DNA from 3 places in the Nakamurella flava genome. Region 3 is predicted to be linked to each of the others. Evidence: riboswitches for the same ligand, from Rfam matches in the RefSeq annotation. Region 3 holds a riboswitch; each other region holds the start of a gene.
The links. A riboswitch is a leader RNA that binds a small molecule or an ion and turns the genes downstream of it on or off. The one in region 3 is predicted to bind S-adenosylmethionine.
Positions count from the first base shown of each region.

Region 1 (4,786 bases), on a different contig from region 3:
GCCGTCCGTCGACGACGACGTACTCGACGCGCGGTCCGTGGGCGGCGATCTCGGCGACGGCCGCGATCAGTCGCTCGGCGTGTTCGGTGGTGGAACCGAGGCCGACGGAGACCCGGACGGCCTGTCCCGGTCCGGTGCCGTCGGAGCAGCCGGCCGCCCCGAGCAGCCGGCGGACCAGCGGGTGTGCGCAGAAGGCGCCGTCCCGGACGCCGATGCCGTGTTCGGCCGACAGCGCCGCGGCGACGATGGAGGCGGGCACCCCGGCGACGGTGAAGGTGACGACACCGATGGAGTCGGCGGCGCCGCTGAACAGGGTGTGCACCGACACCCCGTCGATGGCCGCCAGCCCGGCCCGGATGGTGTCGGTCAGCGCCGCCTCGGCCTGCTCGCGGGCCGTCGCGTCGGAGGTGGCGAGGGCGTGGCAGGCAGTGGCCAGGGCGACGGCGCCGGCGACGTTGGGCGAGCCGGCCTCGTGCCGTTCCGGGCCGGTCTTGTAGACGGTGCCGGTCTCGGAGACCGTCGCGGTGGCGCCGCCGCCGATCAGGTACGGCGGGGCGGCGTCGAGCCAGTCCGAGCGCCCGACGAGCACGCCCGCCCCGTACGGCGCGTAGAGCTTGTGGCCGGAGACCGCGACGTAGTCGACGCCCAGCTCGGCGATGGAGAACCGGCGGTGCGGGGCGAGTTGGGCGGCGTCCAGGGCGATCCGGGCGCCCCGGGCCTTGGCGACCCGGGCCAGCTCGGCCACCGGCCACAGCTCGCCCGTCACGTTGGAGGCGCCGGTGATGACGACGAGGGCCGGGCCGGGTGCCCGACGCCGCAGGGCGTCGTCGACCGCGCCGACCGCGAGTTCGGGCAGCGCCGGGACGGGCAGGCGGACGACGGTGCGCCCATCGATGCCGTCCTGACGCTCCCAGGGCAGGAGCGCCGCATGGTGCTCGGACTCGAACACGACCACGGTGGTGCGGCGAGGAATGCTGTGCGCCAACAGGTTCAGCGAATCGGTGGTGTTGCGCGTGAAGATCACGGTGTCGTCGGCGCGACCGCCGACGAACGCGCGGACCGGCTCACGGGCGCCTTCGTAGAGCGCCGTGGACAGCTTGGAGTGCCAGCCGGCGCCGCGGTGGACGCTGGCGTACCCGGCGATGCTGCGCTCGACCGCTTCGTGCACGACGCGCAGCGCCGGGGCCGACGCGGCGTGATCGAGGTTGGCGTAGGCGATCTCGCCCCCGCCGACCAGCGGCACGAGGGCGTCCTGGCCGACGATGTCGAGCCCGGGGGCATGGGGGTGGGTGACGGTGGGGCGGTCGGCGCACGCGGTGGCGGCGTCGGCGAACCGGGGGAGGGGCCGGTGGGTGAGGGCGGCCAGCAGGTCAGGACGTCCGGCCAGGTCGAAGGAGGAGTCGACGAGAGTCATCGGGGTGCTCCGCAGGTACTCGGGGGCCACCCGTCGGGGAAAGGCCCGCGCTTGCCGGGGCGCCCTTCGCGCCCGGCCAGGTCTTCACCCGGGGCACCCCACCGCGGAAGGAGGGTTGCCGGTCAGCAAGCCGGGGCTATCTGCTGACACTCATGACCTACGCCGGGGACGATAGCACCGGGTCCGTGGCGGCCGGGACAGGGTGTGGCCCGGGTCACATGGTGGTGCCGGGGTCCCGGGCCGGACCGTGGACGGTGGATGCTCCCGGCCCGGAGATGACCGTTCCGACGATGGTGTTGGGCGGTACCGACCCGCCGGTGATCGGCGTGGTGCGGGCGTCCGGGGCGTCCTCGGCCGGCGGTCGGCGGACCAGAGCGGCCATGACGACGAGCCCGAGGACGGCGATCCCGCTCATCGCCAGGAAGGTGACGGCGGCTGCGGTGTCGGAGGCGTGCAGCGCCGGGATGAGATAGCGCTGCAGGTCGGGGTCGAAGCTGTTGTAGTTCAGGCCGGTCTGCTCGGCGGCCTGCATGCTGTCCCGGAACCGATCGGCGGTGTCACCCGGCAGGTCCTGCCCGGCCCGTTCGACGTTGTCGAGCAGGTTGGAGACGTAGACGGTGTGGAACAGCGCGTACAGCAGCGCGATGCCGACGGCCCCGCCGCCCTGTTCGGCGGTGGCGGAGACGCCGGAGGCCTGACCGTCGTCGCTGTCCGGGATCGAGTCGAGGCTGACCGGGTCGTTCACGGTCAGGGTGATGGCCAACCCGATGCCGTAGAGCAGGAGGCCGGGCAGCAGCGCGAGGTAGGTGTCGTGGCCGACGCCGATCGCCAGGGCCACCCCGGACAGCGCGATGCAGGCGAAGCCGGCCATCAGGGGCGGCCGGCCGCCGGCCTTGTCGTACCAGCGTCCGGCCAAGGGGGCGAGCGCGATCATCGGCAGGGTGGTGGGGATCAGCGCGAGCCCCGCCAGCGCCGGGTCCATGCCCAGGTTGAGGATCAGGATGAGCGGCAGGATGACGCCCAGGCCCATCTCGCAGACTCCGGCCAGGCCCTGGGACAGGGTGGCGCCCAGGTAGTTCCGGTGCCGGCGGAGCAGCGTGAAACTCATCAGCGGGTTCTTCGCGGCCCGTTCCCGGCGGACGAACAGCACCGCGGAGACGACGCAGACGACCAGCGGAACGACGACCCCGGGGGACGTCCAGCCCCAGACCGTGGTCTGGGCCAGCCCGAACACCAGGCCGACCAGGATGAGGCTGAGCAGCCCGGCGCCGGTGAAGTCGATGTGCGCCTTGCCCGTGCGGGGCTGATCGGCCGGGACCGATCGCAGCGTGGCCAGCACGGTCAGGATCAGTAGCGGGACGTTGACCAGCAGCACGGCCCGCCAGCTCAGCGTGGAGGTCAGGACGCCGCCGATGGTCGGGCCGAGCGCCCCGGCGACGGCGGCGACTCCGCCCATGGTGCCCAGCGCCCGTCCCCGCGCGCTCTTGGGGTAGGCGGCGCTGACGATGGCGACCGAGGCGGGCAGCATCAGCGCGCCGCCGACGCCCTGGACGACCCGGGCGAGCAGCAGGATGCCGAACGTCGGCGCGAACCCGGCCAGTGTGGAGGCGCCGCCGAACAGCACGCTGCCGATGAGGAAGATGCGCCGCAGGCCGAGCAGGTCGCCCAACCGCCCGCCGAGGACCAGGAGGCCGGCCAGTGGCAGCAGGCTGCCGTTGAGCACCCACTGGACGAGGGCGGACCCGATACCGAACGAGTCCATGATGTCGGGCAGCGCCAGCGGGACCGCGGTCTGGTCGACCAGGATCATCGCGTTCGCCAGGGTCATGGCGACGAGGACCAGCGTGGGGGAGGCCGAACGACCGGAGCCGGACCCGGGGTCCGCAGAGGAGGCTGCCACTGCTGAACGGTAAGGGGAGTGGGCCCGGCCCGACAGTGGAAAGCCGGAAGGGAGGACGCCGGGCACCCGAGCGGGTGACGCCGGCAGAGAGATGATGCTGGTGGCCAGGGCCGGGATCGAACCGGCGACCTTCCGCTTTTCAGGCGGACGCTCGTACCAACTGAGCTACCTGGCCGAGAAAGGGCCGGCTTCACCGAAGTGAAACCGGCCCCTCTGGCGACCCCGACGGGACTTGAACCCGCGACCTCCGCCGTGACAGGGCGGCGCGCTAACCAACTGCGCCACGGGGCCTTGGCTGTGCGGCTCCGAGACCTTACCAGTCTCACAACCGCGGTACTGCGTACCCCCAACGGGATTCGAACCCGTGCTACCGCCTTGAAAGGGCAGCGTCCTAGGCCGCTAGACGATGGGGGCTGGGATCTGACACCCAGCTCCAACGGCTGTCCGTTGGGAGCTCAGAGAGCATACGACACGGGGTCGGCCACTTCCAAAACGGCGGCCGCGGGGTCCGCCCGCGGGCGTCGTGCGCGCCCGGCTGCCGCCCGGTCCCCGCCGCACGATCAGGTGGCACCGCCCCGTTGACCTGCGGTGTCGCGCGGTCGGACCCGCAGTATTCCGAGATCCATCAGAGCGAGGAGTACAGCATGGCCATGGTCCGACCGCCCGTCACCCGACCCCTGGCGGCCGCCGCCTGTGCGGTGGTGTTGTCGCTGACCGCGGGGTGTGTCGGCGGTGCGTCGCGGGCCGACGGCACCTCGGCGTCCCCCACCGGCACGACGGCCTCCGCCGCCGGGTCCACCGCGACCTCGCCGTCGACCCCCGGGGGGCCGGCCACCAGCCTCGCCCGTGGGCAGCTGTTGACCGACGCGCCCCTGACCGGAGCGGCGGCGCTGCCCAGCGCGGCCCGCAATGCGCTCATCACCTACGTGTCCCAGGGACCGGACGGGCGCCCCGTCGTCGTGTCCGGCACCGTCTCCACGCCCGCGGGCAACCCGCCCGAGGGCGGCTGGCCGGTGCTGAACTGGGCCCACGGCACGACCGGGTGGGCCGACACCTGCGCGCCCTCTCTGGATACCGCCGACGGCCCGGAGCACGACTATCTGGGCGGTGTCTCCGACGTCATCGACACCTGGGTGTCCAAGGGCTACGCCGTCGTCCGCACCGACTATGTCGGTCTGGGGACGCCCGGCGGTCATCCCTACCTCGACGGGGGCTCGGAGGCCGACGCCGTGATCGACATCCTGCGCGCGGCCCGTCAGCTCGATCCGTCCATCGGTGCCCGGTGGGTGGTGGCCGGACACAGTCAGGGCGGGCAGGCCACCCTGTTCACCGCGGCCGAAGCCGCTGCGCAGGCCCCTGATCTGCCGCTGCTGGGTGCGGTGGCCATCGCGCCGGGCGGCGTCCACGTCGGCGACGCCGTCGCCGGCCTGGCGTCGGGTCAGGGATCCGAGGCGCTCGAGGCGTTCCTGCCG
Region 1 is NZ_SZZH01000003.1:293,577-298,362, forward strand. It holds gene FDO65_RS13105 (aminotransferase class V-fold PLP-dependent enzyme) at 1-1,414, opposite strand, end outside; SAM riboswitch class IV at 1,457-1,572, opposite strand; gene FDO65_RS13110 (MFS transporter) at 1,629-3,314, opposite strand; tRNA gene FDO65_RS13115 (tRNA-Phe) at 3,413-3,489, opposite strand; tRNA gene FDO65_RS13120 (tRNA-Asp) at 3,529-3,605, opposite strand; tRNA gene FDO65_RS13125 (tRNA-Glu) at 3,656-3,728, opposite strand; gene FDO65_RS13130 (alpha/beta hydrolase family protein) at 3,959-4,786, shown strand, end outside.
Region 1: another riboswitch for S-adenosylmethionine. It lies ahead of FDO65_RS13105 (aminotransferase class V-fold PLP-dependent enzyme); the one in region 3 lies ahead of FDO65_RS23035 (putative leader peptide).

Region 2 (4,786 bases), 1.1 Mb from region 3:
CGGTGGAGGACCGACACGCGAGCCGGGCGGCGGCCGACACCGAGCGCTCGCGGACCCGCGACACCCTGCCCGGTGCCTCCAGCGCGGCGGTACCCGGTTCACGCCTGCGACGCTCGCGTCTGGCCCTGCGGTCGGCGCTCGGCCCCGCGTTCGTGGCCGCGGTCGCCTACGTCGACCCGGGCAACGTCGCCGCGAACCTGTCGGCCGGGGCGTCGTACGGCTACCTGCTGACCTGGGTGCTGGTCGTCGCGACCGCGGCGGCCGGTCTGGTCCAGTACCTCTCGGCGTCGCTCGGCATCGTCACCGGCGCGTCCCTGCCGCAGCTGCTCGGCCGCCGGCTGCGCACCCCGGGCCGGTTGGCCTACTGGGCGCAGGCCGAGGCCGTCGCGATGGCCACCGACCTGGCCGAGGTGATCGGCGGAGCGGTGGCGCTGTACCTGCTGTTCGACGTCCCACTGGTGCTGGGCGGTCTCATCTCGGGCGTCGTGTCCCTGGGGCTGCTGGCCGTGCAGGACCGCGGCGGCCAGCGGCCGTTCGAACGCGTCATCACGGCGTTCCTGCTCGTCATCGCCATCGGCTTCGTGTCCGGGCTCTTCGTCGCCCCACCCGACCCGGCGGAGGTGGCCGCCGGACTGGTGCCCCGCTTCGACGGCCTGGGATCGGTGCTGCTGGCGGCGGCCATGCTCGGCGCCACCGTCATGCCGCACGTGGTCTACCTCCACTCGGCACTCACCCGGGACCGGTTCGGAGCGGGGGACCAGCGGACCCCGGCCGGGCCGGCGCGCACCCGGCTGCTGCGGGCCACTCGGCTCGATGTCGTCCTGGCCATGCTGCTCGCCGGTGCGGTCAACATCTCGATGCTGCTGCTGGCCGCCTCGGCCCTGCGTGGACGGGACGACGTCGACACCATCGAGGGCGCGCACGCCGCGGTCAGCGCCACGCTGGGCACCGGCATCGGGGTGCTGTTCGGGCTCGGCCTGCTCGCCTCCGGCCTGGCCTCGACATCGGTCGGCTGTTACGCCGGGAGCGCGATCATGGAGGGTCTGCTGCGCCGCCGGATCAACCTGTTCGTCCGGCGGGCCGTGACCCTCGCGCCCGCCCTGGTGCTGCTCGCCGTCGGTGCCGACCCGACGACCGTGCTGATCCTGTCGCAGGTGGTGCTCTCGTTCGGGCTGCCGTTCGTGCTCGTGCCGCTGCTGCGGCTGACCGGCGACGCGACGGTGATGGAGGGTTCGGTCAGCGGACGCCCGGTCCGGGTGCTCGGCTGGCTGATCGCGGCGGCGATCGTCGCCCTCAACGCGGTGCTGATCGTCGGAGTGATCAGCGGGTCGGCCTGACGTACCGGGCTCAGCCGGCCGTGCGCAGGGCCCGCTGCGGGTCCAGTCGGCCGGTGCGCAGCGCCCACCGCTCGAACCACAGGGTGAAGAACGGGGGGATCGACGCGACCAGGGCGAGGCCGGTGGTGATCCAGGTCCAGCGCTGGGCCCGAGCGGTCAGCAGCGCCACGACGACGTAGGCCACGAAGATCCCGCCGTGGATCGGGCCGAAGACCTTGACCCCGACCTCGGTCGTCCCGGCGATCCACTTGAAGTACATGCCAATGAGCAGGCCCGTCCAGGAGACGGCCTCGGCGATGGAGACGACGCGGAACGCGGTGACCAGGGCGCGGGGGGACATGCCGTCCAGTCTGGCCCGGCCGGGCGCGGGGTTCGGTGCCGCGGCCGCGGATCGCGGCCCATCTCACAACCGTCACGACGGCGAGGTCGGACGTTCACCCACCCGGCCGAACGGCGGCGACACATCGCCGTTACACTCCGGGCACGGTCTTGAGTCCCAGCCACAGGCCCCGGCCGGCTGGGCGGCAACCCTCCTTCCGCGGTGGGGGTGCCCCGGGTGACGACCAGGCGGGCCGCTGCGGTGGCGGTTCGCAAGCGCGGACCGGGACCCCAGAGGTCATCCGACCAGGGACCGGTCCCTGTCTCGGCAGGAGTGCATCCCCGATGAGCACCAACTGGTCCTTCGACACGCGTCAGATCCATGCCGGCCAGCAGCCCGACCCCACCACCAAGGCGCGGGCGCTGCCGATCTACCAGACGACGTCGTACGCCTTCGACTCGTCCGAGCACGGCCGCAAGCTGTTCGCGCTCGAGGAACTCGGCAACATCTACACCCGGATCATGAACCCGACCCAGGCCGTGGTCGAGGATCGCATCGCCTCCCTGGAGGGTGGGGTAGGGGCGCTGCTGCTCGCGTCCGGGCAGGCCGCCGAGAGCGTCGCCATCCTCACCATCGCCCAGGCCGGCGACCATGTCGTTTCCTCGCCGCGTCTCTACGGCGGCACCTACAACCTGTTCCACTACACGCTGCCCAAGCTCGGCATCACCGTCGACTTCGTCGACGATCCGGACGATCTCGAGTCCTGGCGGGCCGCGATCAAGCCCAACACCAAGGCGCTGTACGGCGAGACCATCTCCAACCCCCTGCTCGACGTGCTCGACATCGCCGGGGTCGCGGGCGTCGCCCATGAGGCCGGGGTGCCGCTGATCGTCGACAACACGGTGCCCACGCCCTGGCTGATCCGGCCGATCGAGCACGGCGCCGACATCGTCGTCCAGTCGGCGACCAAGTACCTGGGCGGGCACGGCACCGCGATCGGCGGCGTCATCGTCGACTCGGGGAACTTCGACTGGCAGGCCGACCCGGGGCGCTTCCCCGGCTTCAACAACCCCGACCCCAGCTACAACAACCTGGTCTGGGGGCGCGACCTCGGCCCGGAGGGCCTGTTCAAGGCCAACGTGGCGTTCATCTTCAAGGCCCGGCTGCAGCTGCTCCGCGACGTCGGCCCGGCCATCTCGCCGTTCAACGCGTTCCTCATCTCGCAGGGCATCGAGACGCTGTCGCTGCGGGTCGAGCGGCACAACGCCAACGCCGAGGCGGTGGCCCGCTGGCTGGCCGACCGGCCTGAGGTCGAGTCGGTGTCCTACCCGGCGTTGGAGTCCAGCCGGTGGAACCACCTGCAGCGCAAGTACGCCCCCCGGGGCGGCGGGCCCATCGTCTCCTTCGAGATCAAGGGCGGGGTGGCGGCCGGCGCGGCGTTCAGCGACGCGCTCGAGCTGTTCACCAACCTGGCCAACATCGGTGACGTCCGCTCGCTGGTCATCCACCCGGCGTCGACCACGCACGGCCAGCTCAGCCCGGAGGAGCAGCTGACCACCGGTGTCACCCCGGGCCTGATCCGGTTGGCCGTCGGCATCGAGGGGATCGACGACATCCTCGCCGACCTGGAGGCCGGCTTCCGGGCGGCCAAGCAGGACTGACCGGTCCGTGGACAGACCGACCTCGGCGATGACGTCGGTGCATCGGTCCGGTGGCGACCCCGTGGTCGCCGTCGGGCCGGTGACCGGCGGTCGCCCGGCCGACCGACCGGACGCCGGGACCGACCGCTGGTTCGCCGATCTCGGCCGACTGACGGTCGAGGACGGCACCACGCTGCCCGCCCTCACCGTGGCCTACGAGCAGTGGGGGCGCCTGAACGCCCGGCGCGACAACGCCGTGCTGGTGCTGCACGCGTTGACCGGGGACAGCCACGTCGTCGGGCCGGCCGGACCCCAGCAGCCGACCCCGGGCTGGTGGGACGGGTTGATCGGCCCCGGCGCCCCGCTGGACACCGACCGGCTCTACGTCCTGGCCGCCAACGTGCTGGGCGGCTGCCGGGGGACCACCGGCCCGTCGTCCCCGGCGCCGGACGGCCGGCCGTGGGGATCGCGATTCCCGCGGATCACCGTCCGCGACCAGGTGGCCGCCGAGGTCGCCTTCGCCGACCACCTGGGCATCGAGCGGTTCCACACCGTCGTCGGCGGGTCGATGGGCGGGATGCGAGCCGTGGAGTGGGCGGTCGGTCATCCCGACCGGGTCGCCCGATCGGTCGCCATCGCCACCGGCGCGGCCTTCAGCGGCGACCAGATCGCCTGGAGCACACCGCAACTCGACGCGATCCGACTCGACCCCGAGTTCCGCGGCGGCGACTACTACCCCGGCGCCGGACCGGTGCGGGGGATGGCGGTGGCCCGCCAGATCGCCCACGCCACCTACCGCAGCGCGCTCGAGCTCGACGTGCGCTTCGGCCGTGACCCGCAGCCGGCCGTCGACGGTGCCGCCGAACAGTTCGCCGTGCAGTCCTACCTGCGCCACCACGGCCGCAAGCTCGGCCGCCGCTTCGACCCGAACTCCTACCTGGTGCTCACCGAGGCGATGAACTCCCACGACATCGGCCGGGGCCGCGGGGGCATCACCGCCGCCCTGCACCGCATCACGGCCGAGCTGACCGTTGCGGTGGTGGATTCCGATCGCCTGTTCCCGCCCGCCCAGGGCGAGGTGCTGGCCACCGCCCCCGCCTGCCGGGCACTGCACGTCCTGCACTCGGAGTACGGCCACGACGGTTTCCTCATCGAAGCCGGGGCCGTCGCGGATGTCGTCCGGGATGCCGTCGGCAACTGACATCCGGGGACCCGCGGAGGTCGGCCGCGCTCGCGCGGGGGATTGGGGCTTGGTGTCGGACTTCACCGGCCGGTCACGGTGCGGTGCCAGGATGGGGATGACCCGGGGGCGACAGAAGGCAGGACATCGATGGGCATCCGACTCGGTTACAAGGCGTCGGCCGAGCAGTTCGGTCCGAACGATCTCATCCGGTTCTCCGTGACCGCGGAGGAACAGGGCTTCGACTCGGTCTTCATCTCCGACCACCTGCAGCCCTGGCGGCACGACGGGGGACACGCACCGGCCGCCC
Region 2 is NZ_SZZH01000001.1:2,016,248-2,021,033, reverse strand. It holds gene FDO65_RS09105 (Nramp family divalent metal transporter) at 1-1,337, shown strand, start outside; gene FDO65_RS09100 (DUF3817 domain-containing protein) at 1,348-1,677, opposite strand; SAM riboswitch class IV at 1,823-1,940, shown strand; gene FDO65_RS09095 (bifunctional o-acetylhomoserine/o-acetylserine sulfhydrylase) at 2,001-3,317, shown strand; gene metX (homoserine O-acetyltransferase MetX) at 3,325-4,497, shown strand; gene fgd (glucose-6-phosphate dehydrogenase (coenzyme-F420)) at 4,627-4,786, shown strand, end outside.
Region 2: another riboswitch for S-adenosylmethionine. It lies ahead of FDO65_RS09095 (bifunctional o-acetylhomoserine/o-acetylserine sulfhydrylase); the one in region 3 lies ahead of FDO65_RS23035 (putative leader peptide).

Region 3 (4,786 bases):
CCACGGATCGTCCGCGCGGCTTTCCAGACCGAGGGTGTCCTGCCGGTAGGTGGCGAAGTCGTACTTCTCCTTGCGTTCCTCGGTGACGGTGACATTGGAGATGAAGGCGTCCGCCTCACCGGAGTCGATGCGGACGAAGTTCTGCGCCCAGTCGGCGGTCCCTTCCTCCACCTGCAGGCCCAGGACGTCGGAGAACAATTCGGCCAAGTCGACCTCGGAGCCGATCAGGGTGGTGTCGTCGTCGGCGTAGAAACGCAGGGGCGGAGCGGTTCCGGCCGATCCGGTGATGCGGATCGTGCCCCGGTCCCGGATCTCCTGGGGGACGAGAGCGGCGATGGCGTCGACCTTCTCGGTGCGGATGCGGTTCTGGTCCGGCGTCAGGTTGAACGTCGCCGCCGAGCCGGTCTGCGCGGCGGCCGGCGACGCGGTGCCGTCACTGGTGCTCGCGGCCGGGGAAGTCGACGAGCCGCCGCCGCAGGCGGCCAGCATCAGAGCCGCGGCCATGACGGCCGAGGTCACAGCGGCGCCGCGACGGAGTCGGGTGAGCATGGTGGATCCTTTCGTTGGGGTGGAGCGGCGGGTGACAGGGATTGCCGAGGACCGGGGGCGGCGCAGGTGCGCGCCCCCGGGTGCGGGAGAGGAAGTCGAGAGGGGGCGCCGGGCTGGCGCCCGGATCAAAGGACGGCCTGCAGGAAGGCGCGGGTCCGGTCCTGGGCGGGACGGTCGAGAACCTGGGCGGGCGGCCCTTCCTCGACGACGACACCCTGATCCATGAAGACGATCCGGTCGGCGGTCTCCCGGGCGAAGGCGATCTCGTGGGTGACGATGACCAGGGTCCGGCCCTGGGCGGCGAGATCCCGGATCACGGCGAGGACCTCGCCGACCAGTTCCGGATCCAGGGCCGAGGTCGGTTCGTCGAAGAGCAGGACCTCGGGCTCCAGAGCCAGCGCCCGGGCGATGGCCACCCGCTGCTGCTGGCCGCCGGACAGCTGCCGGGGATAGGCGTCGGCCTTGTCGGCCACCCCCACCGCGGCGAGCAACTCCCTGGCCCGGTCGAGCACCTCCTCCCGGGGACGGCGTTGCGCGGAGCCCGGCGCCTCGACGACGTTCTGCAGCACCGTCAGATGCGGGAAGAGGTTGAAGTTCTGGAACACGAAGCCCACTTTGACGCGTTGACGCAGGATGTCCCGCTCGGAGAGTTCGTGCAGCCGGGTGCCCTGCAGGCGGTAGCCGATGGGTTCGGCACCCACCAGGATCAGACCCTGGTCGACCTTCTCGAGGTGGTTGATACAGCGGAGCAGGGTGGACTTGCCCGAGCCGGACGGTCCGATGATGGCGACCACCTCGCCCCGTCGAACCCGCAAGTCGATGCCGTCCAGCACGGTGAGCTTGCCGTAGGACTTGTGCACACCGAAGATCTCCAGGGCGTCCGCCGAGTCGGCCGGTGCCGGGGCTCCGGAGCGGCGGCCGCGCAGCCGGTCGAACAGGCCGCTCATCGGGCGTCTCCGTTCACCCGAGCGCGCAGGCGCTGCCAGGGAGTCGGCGGCAGGGTGCGCACGGCCCCCTTGGCGTAGTGCCGCTCCACGTAGTACTGGACGACCGACAGGGCCGTGGTCAGCACGATGTACCAGACGGTGGCGACCATGAGCAGCGGGACGACCCGCCCGTTGCGGCCGTAGATGACCTGCACCTGGTAGAAGAGCTCGGCGATCGCCATGGTGGAGACGATGGACGTGCCCTTGAACAGGCTGATCACCTCGTTGGCGGCGTTCGGCAGGATGCCGCGCATGGCCTGGGGCAGCACGATGCGGAAGAACTGCCGCCGGCGGGGCAGGCCCAACGCGGCCGCCGCCTCCAGTTGACCGGGGTCGACCGAGAGGATGCCGCCGCGGATGATCTCGGCGGAGTAGGCGGCCTGGTGCAGCCCGAGACCGATGACGGCGGCGGCCATCCCACTGATCGTGGAGTTGACGTCGACGCTGAACAGGCCGGGTCCGAACGGCACCCCGATCGAGATGCTCTGGTAGAGGTAGGCGATGTTGAACCAGAACAGCAGTTGCACGATCAACGGGATCGAGCGGAAGGCCCAGACGTAGGTCCACGAGATCGTCTGCAGCACCGGGTTCTTCGACAGGCGGGCGGCTGCCAGTGCGATACCGAGCGCGAAACCGAGCACGGTGCCGTAGATGGTGAGCTGCACCGTCAGCCACAGGGCCCGCAGCACCGCGGGAGCGGTGAAGTAGTCGGCGAACGCGGGCCAGTCCCAGCCGGGGTTGGTGATGAGACCGTTGACGAACTGGGCGACCAGGACGAGCGCGCCGGCGGCCGCGGCCCACCGCCAGGGGTGGCGGGACCGGACGACGGTCAGGCTCGACGGGTCGAGGGACGATGAGCGCGGGTCGGCATCGGGATGCGACGCCCCCGGATGCTCGATGAGCGAAGAGGACATGACGGCTTTCGGGCCGGGCCCCGTAAGGGGTGCGACGGACAGGCATCGGGTCGGGTGGCGGACGCGATGACCGGGACACGGGTCGCTGCCGTGGTGGTCGCCGGCGACGACCACCACGGGAGGACGCAAGATCAGCGCGCCGAGAAGACCGGCAGCGCAACAGAAGTGGTCGCCGAAGGGACCGGTTCAGCGCAGAGCTGGGTCAGCCGGCCGGACACAGGGCGCTGGACACGCGCTGCAGGTCGATGTGCCGGCGGCAGGAGCGGTCGCTGGCCGCGGCCAGGAAGCAGGCGCACAGGCCGGCGAACACGCGTGGTGTCGCGTCGATACGCGTCATGGTGGATTGAGCCCTCCCGTCGTCCGGTAGGGGCTCCGTCGCGGAGCCCGTGCTTGCCGGCATCATTCGACCGGCCAGGTCCTCACCCGGAGCACCCCACCACGGACGGAGGGTTGCCGATCAGCAAGCCGGGGCTGTGCGCTGATACTCGTGACCTGCCGCGACCATAAGACATGGCGGCGGGTCGGTCAACCTGGTGCTCGAAGCTCGAAGCATGACGACCGCCACCGTCAGACGCATTCCGTCGCAACGATTTCCGGCCAGCCGCCTGATCCGCGACGGTCGGGGGTGGTGTTGCCCACGATCTGCTGTCCGGAGTTGAACATCGGTCAAATCAGCCCGTACCGTCGCCGGGTGCGTGCTGGTGCCCCGATCGACCGACCCCGTGAACCACGGGTGTCGCAGTTGACGCCGCCGGCCCTGTTCTCCCACGCCGTGACGCCCGGCCGGCTCTGTACCGGCGACTGAACAGGCGCACTGCACTTCCGCGACGGACATCAGCGGCGACCAGTCTTCCGCACCCCTCGGGTGTGTCGGAGATGACGTGGTGACGCCCGCAGTCAGTCGAACTCGCCGCTTCCCATCCTGACCCGACCGGGCGATCGCGCCCGGCGCTCCCGAGAGGTACCCGCATGTCCACCGGATCCGACACCCCCGACCAGCCCTCACTCCCGCCGCGGCTGCCTGATCGCCGTCAGTCCCGTCGCGGCCTGCTCGTCGGCGCCGCCGTCTCAGCGGTGGCCGTCGTCGTCGCCGCCACCCTGCTGATCGTCAACCTCACCAAGTCGGGCGACGACAAGGCGGTGGTGCGCGTCGGCACCACCGAGGCCAGCGCCGACTACTGGCCGATCCTGAAGAACCTGGCCAGCCAGAACGGCATCGACCTGCAGACCGTGAATTTCGGCGACTACACCCAGGCCAACCCGGCGCTCGCCCAGGGGCAGATCGACCTGAACCTGTTCCAGCACCTGCTGTTCCTCGCCAACTACAACGTCTCGGCCGGTCAGACCCTCACCCCGATCGGTTCGACCGTCGTCGTGCCCCTGGGGCTGTACTCGAACCGATACACCGCGCTTGACCAGATCCCGGCCGGGGGTCAGGTGGCCATCCCTAACGACCCGACCAACCAGGCCCGGGCGCTGCTCGTGCTCCAGCAGGCCGGTCTCATCTCGCTGACCGGGGGCGGCACCGTGCTGTCGACCCCGGCCGACGTCGACACCGCCGCCTCCAAGGTGACGGTGGTCCCGGTGGACGCCCAGCAGACGGTGACCTCGTTGTCCTCGGTCGACGCCGCGGTCGTCAACAACAACTTCGCGCTGGACGCCAAGCTCGATCCGTCCAAGGCGCTGTACAACGACGATCCGTCCAAGCCGGCCGCGGAGCCATACATCAACGCGTTCGTCGCCCGCGACGCGGACAAGGCCAACCCCACGTACCTCAAGCTCGTCGAGCTCTACCACGACCCATCGGTGACCGATGCCGTCGTGAAGGCCTCGCAGGGCACGGCCGTGATCGTCGATCGTCCCGAGGCCGACCTGCAGACCATCCTGGGCCAGCTCCAGGACACCGTCCGCAGCGCGCAGTGACCCGGCTCTCGGCAGACGGGGAGGCACCATGACCACAACACCACTGATCCAGTTCCGCGACGTGGGCAAGACCTTCGGCACCGGTCCGGCAACTGTCACTGCCCTGCAATCCATCTCGCTCGACATCGACGCCGGCGAGATCTTCGCCATCATCGGCGGATCGGGCGCCGGCAAGAGCACGCTGGTGCGGCTGATCAACGCCCTGGAGAAGGTCACGTCGGGTTCGCTGCAGGTGCAGGGAACGGACATCACCACGTTGTCCGAACGCGAACTGCGAACGGTCCGCTCCGGCATGGGCATGGTCTTCCAGCAGTTCAACCTGCTGCGCTCGCGCACCGTCTTCGGGAACGTCGCCTATCCGCTGAAGGTCGCCGGGTGGTCGAAGGAGAGGCAGAAGGAGCGGGTGACCGAGCT
Region 3 is NZ_SZZH01000001.1:906,995-911,780, forward strand. It holds gene FDO65_RS04090 (ABC transporter substrate-binding protein) at 1-549, opposite strand, end outside; gene FDO65_RS04095 (amino acid ABC transporter ATP-binding protein) at 675-1,496, opposite strand; gene FDO65_RS04100 (amino acid ABC transporter permease) at 1,493-2,449, opposite strand; gene FDO65_RS23035 (putative leader peptide) at 2,652-2,786, opposite strand; SAM riboswitch class IV at 2,831-2,942, opposite strand; gene FDO65_RS04105 (MetQ/NlpA family ABC transporter substrate-binding protein) at 3,419-4,372, shown strand; gene FDO65_RS04110 (methionine ABC transporter ATP-binding protein) at 4,401-4,786, shown strand, end outside.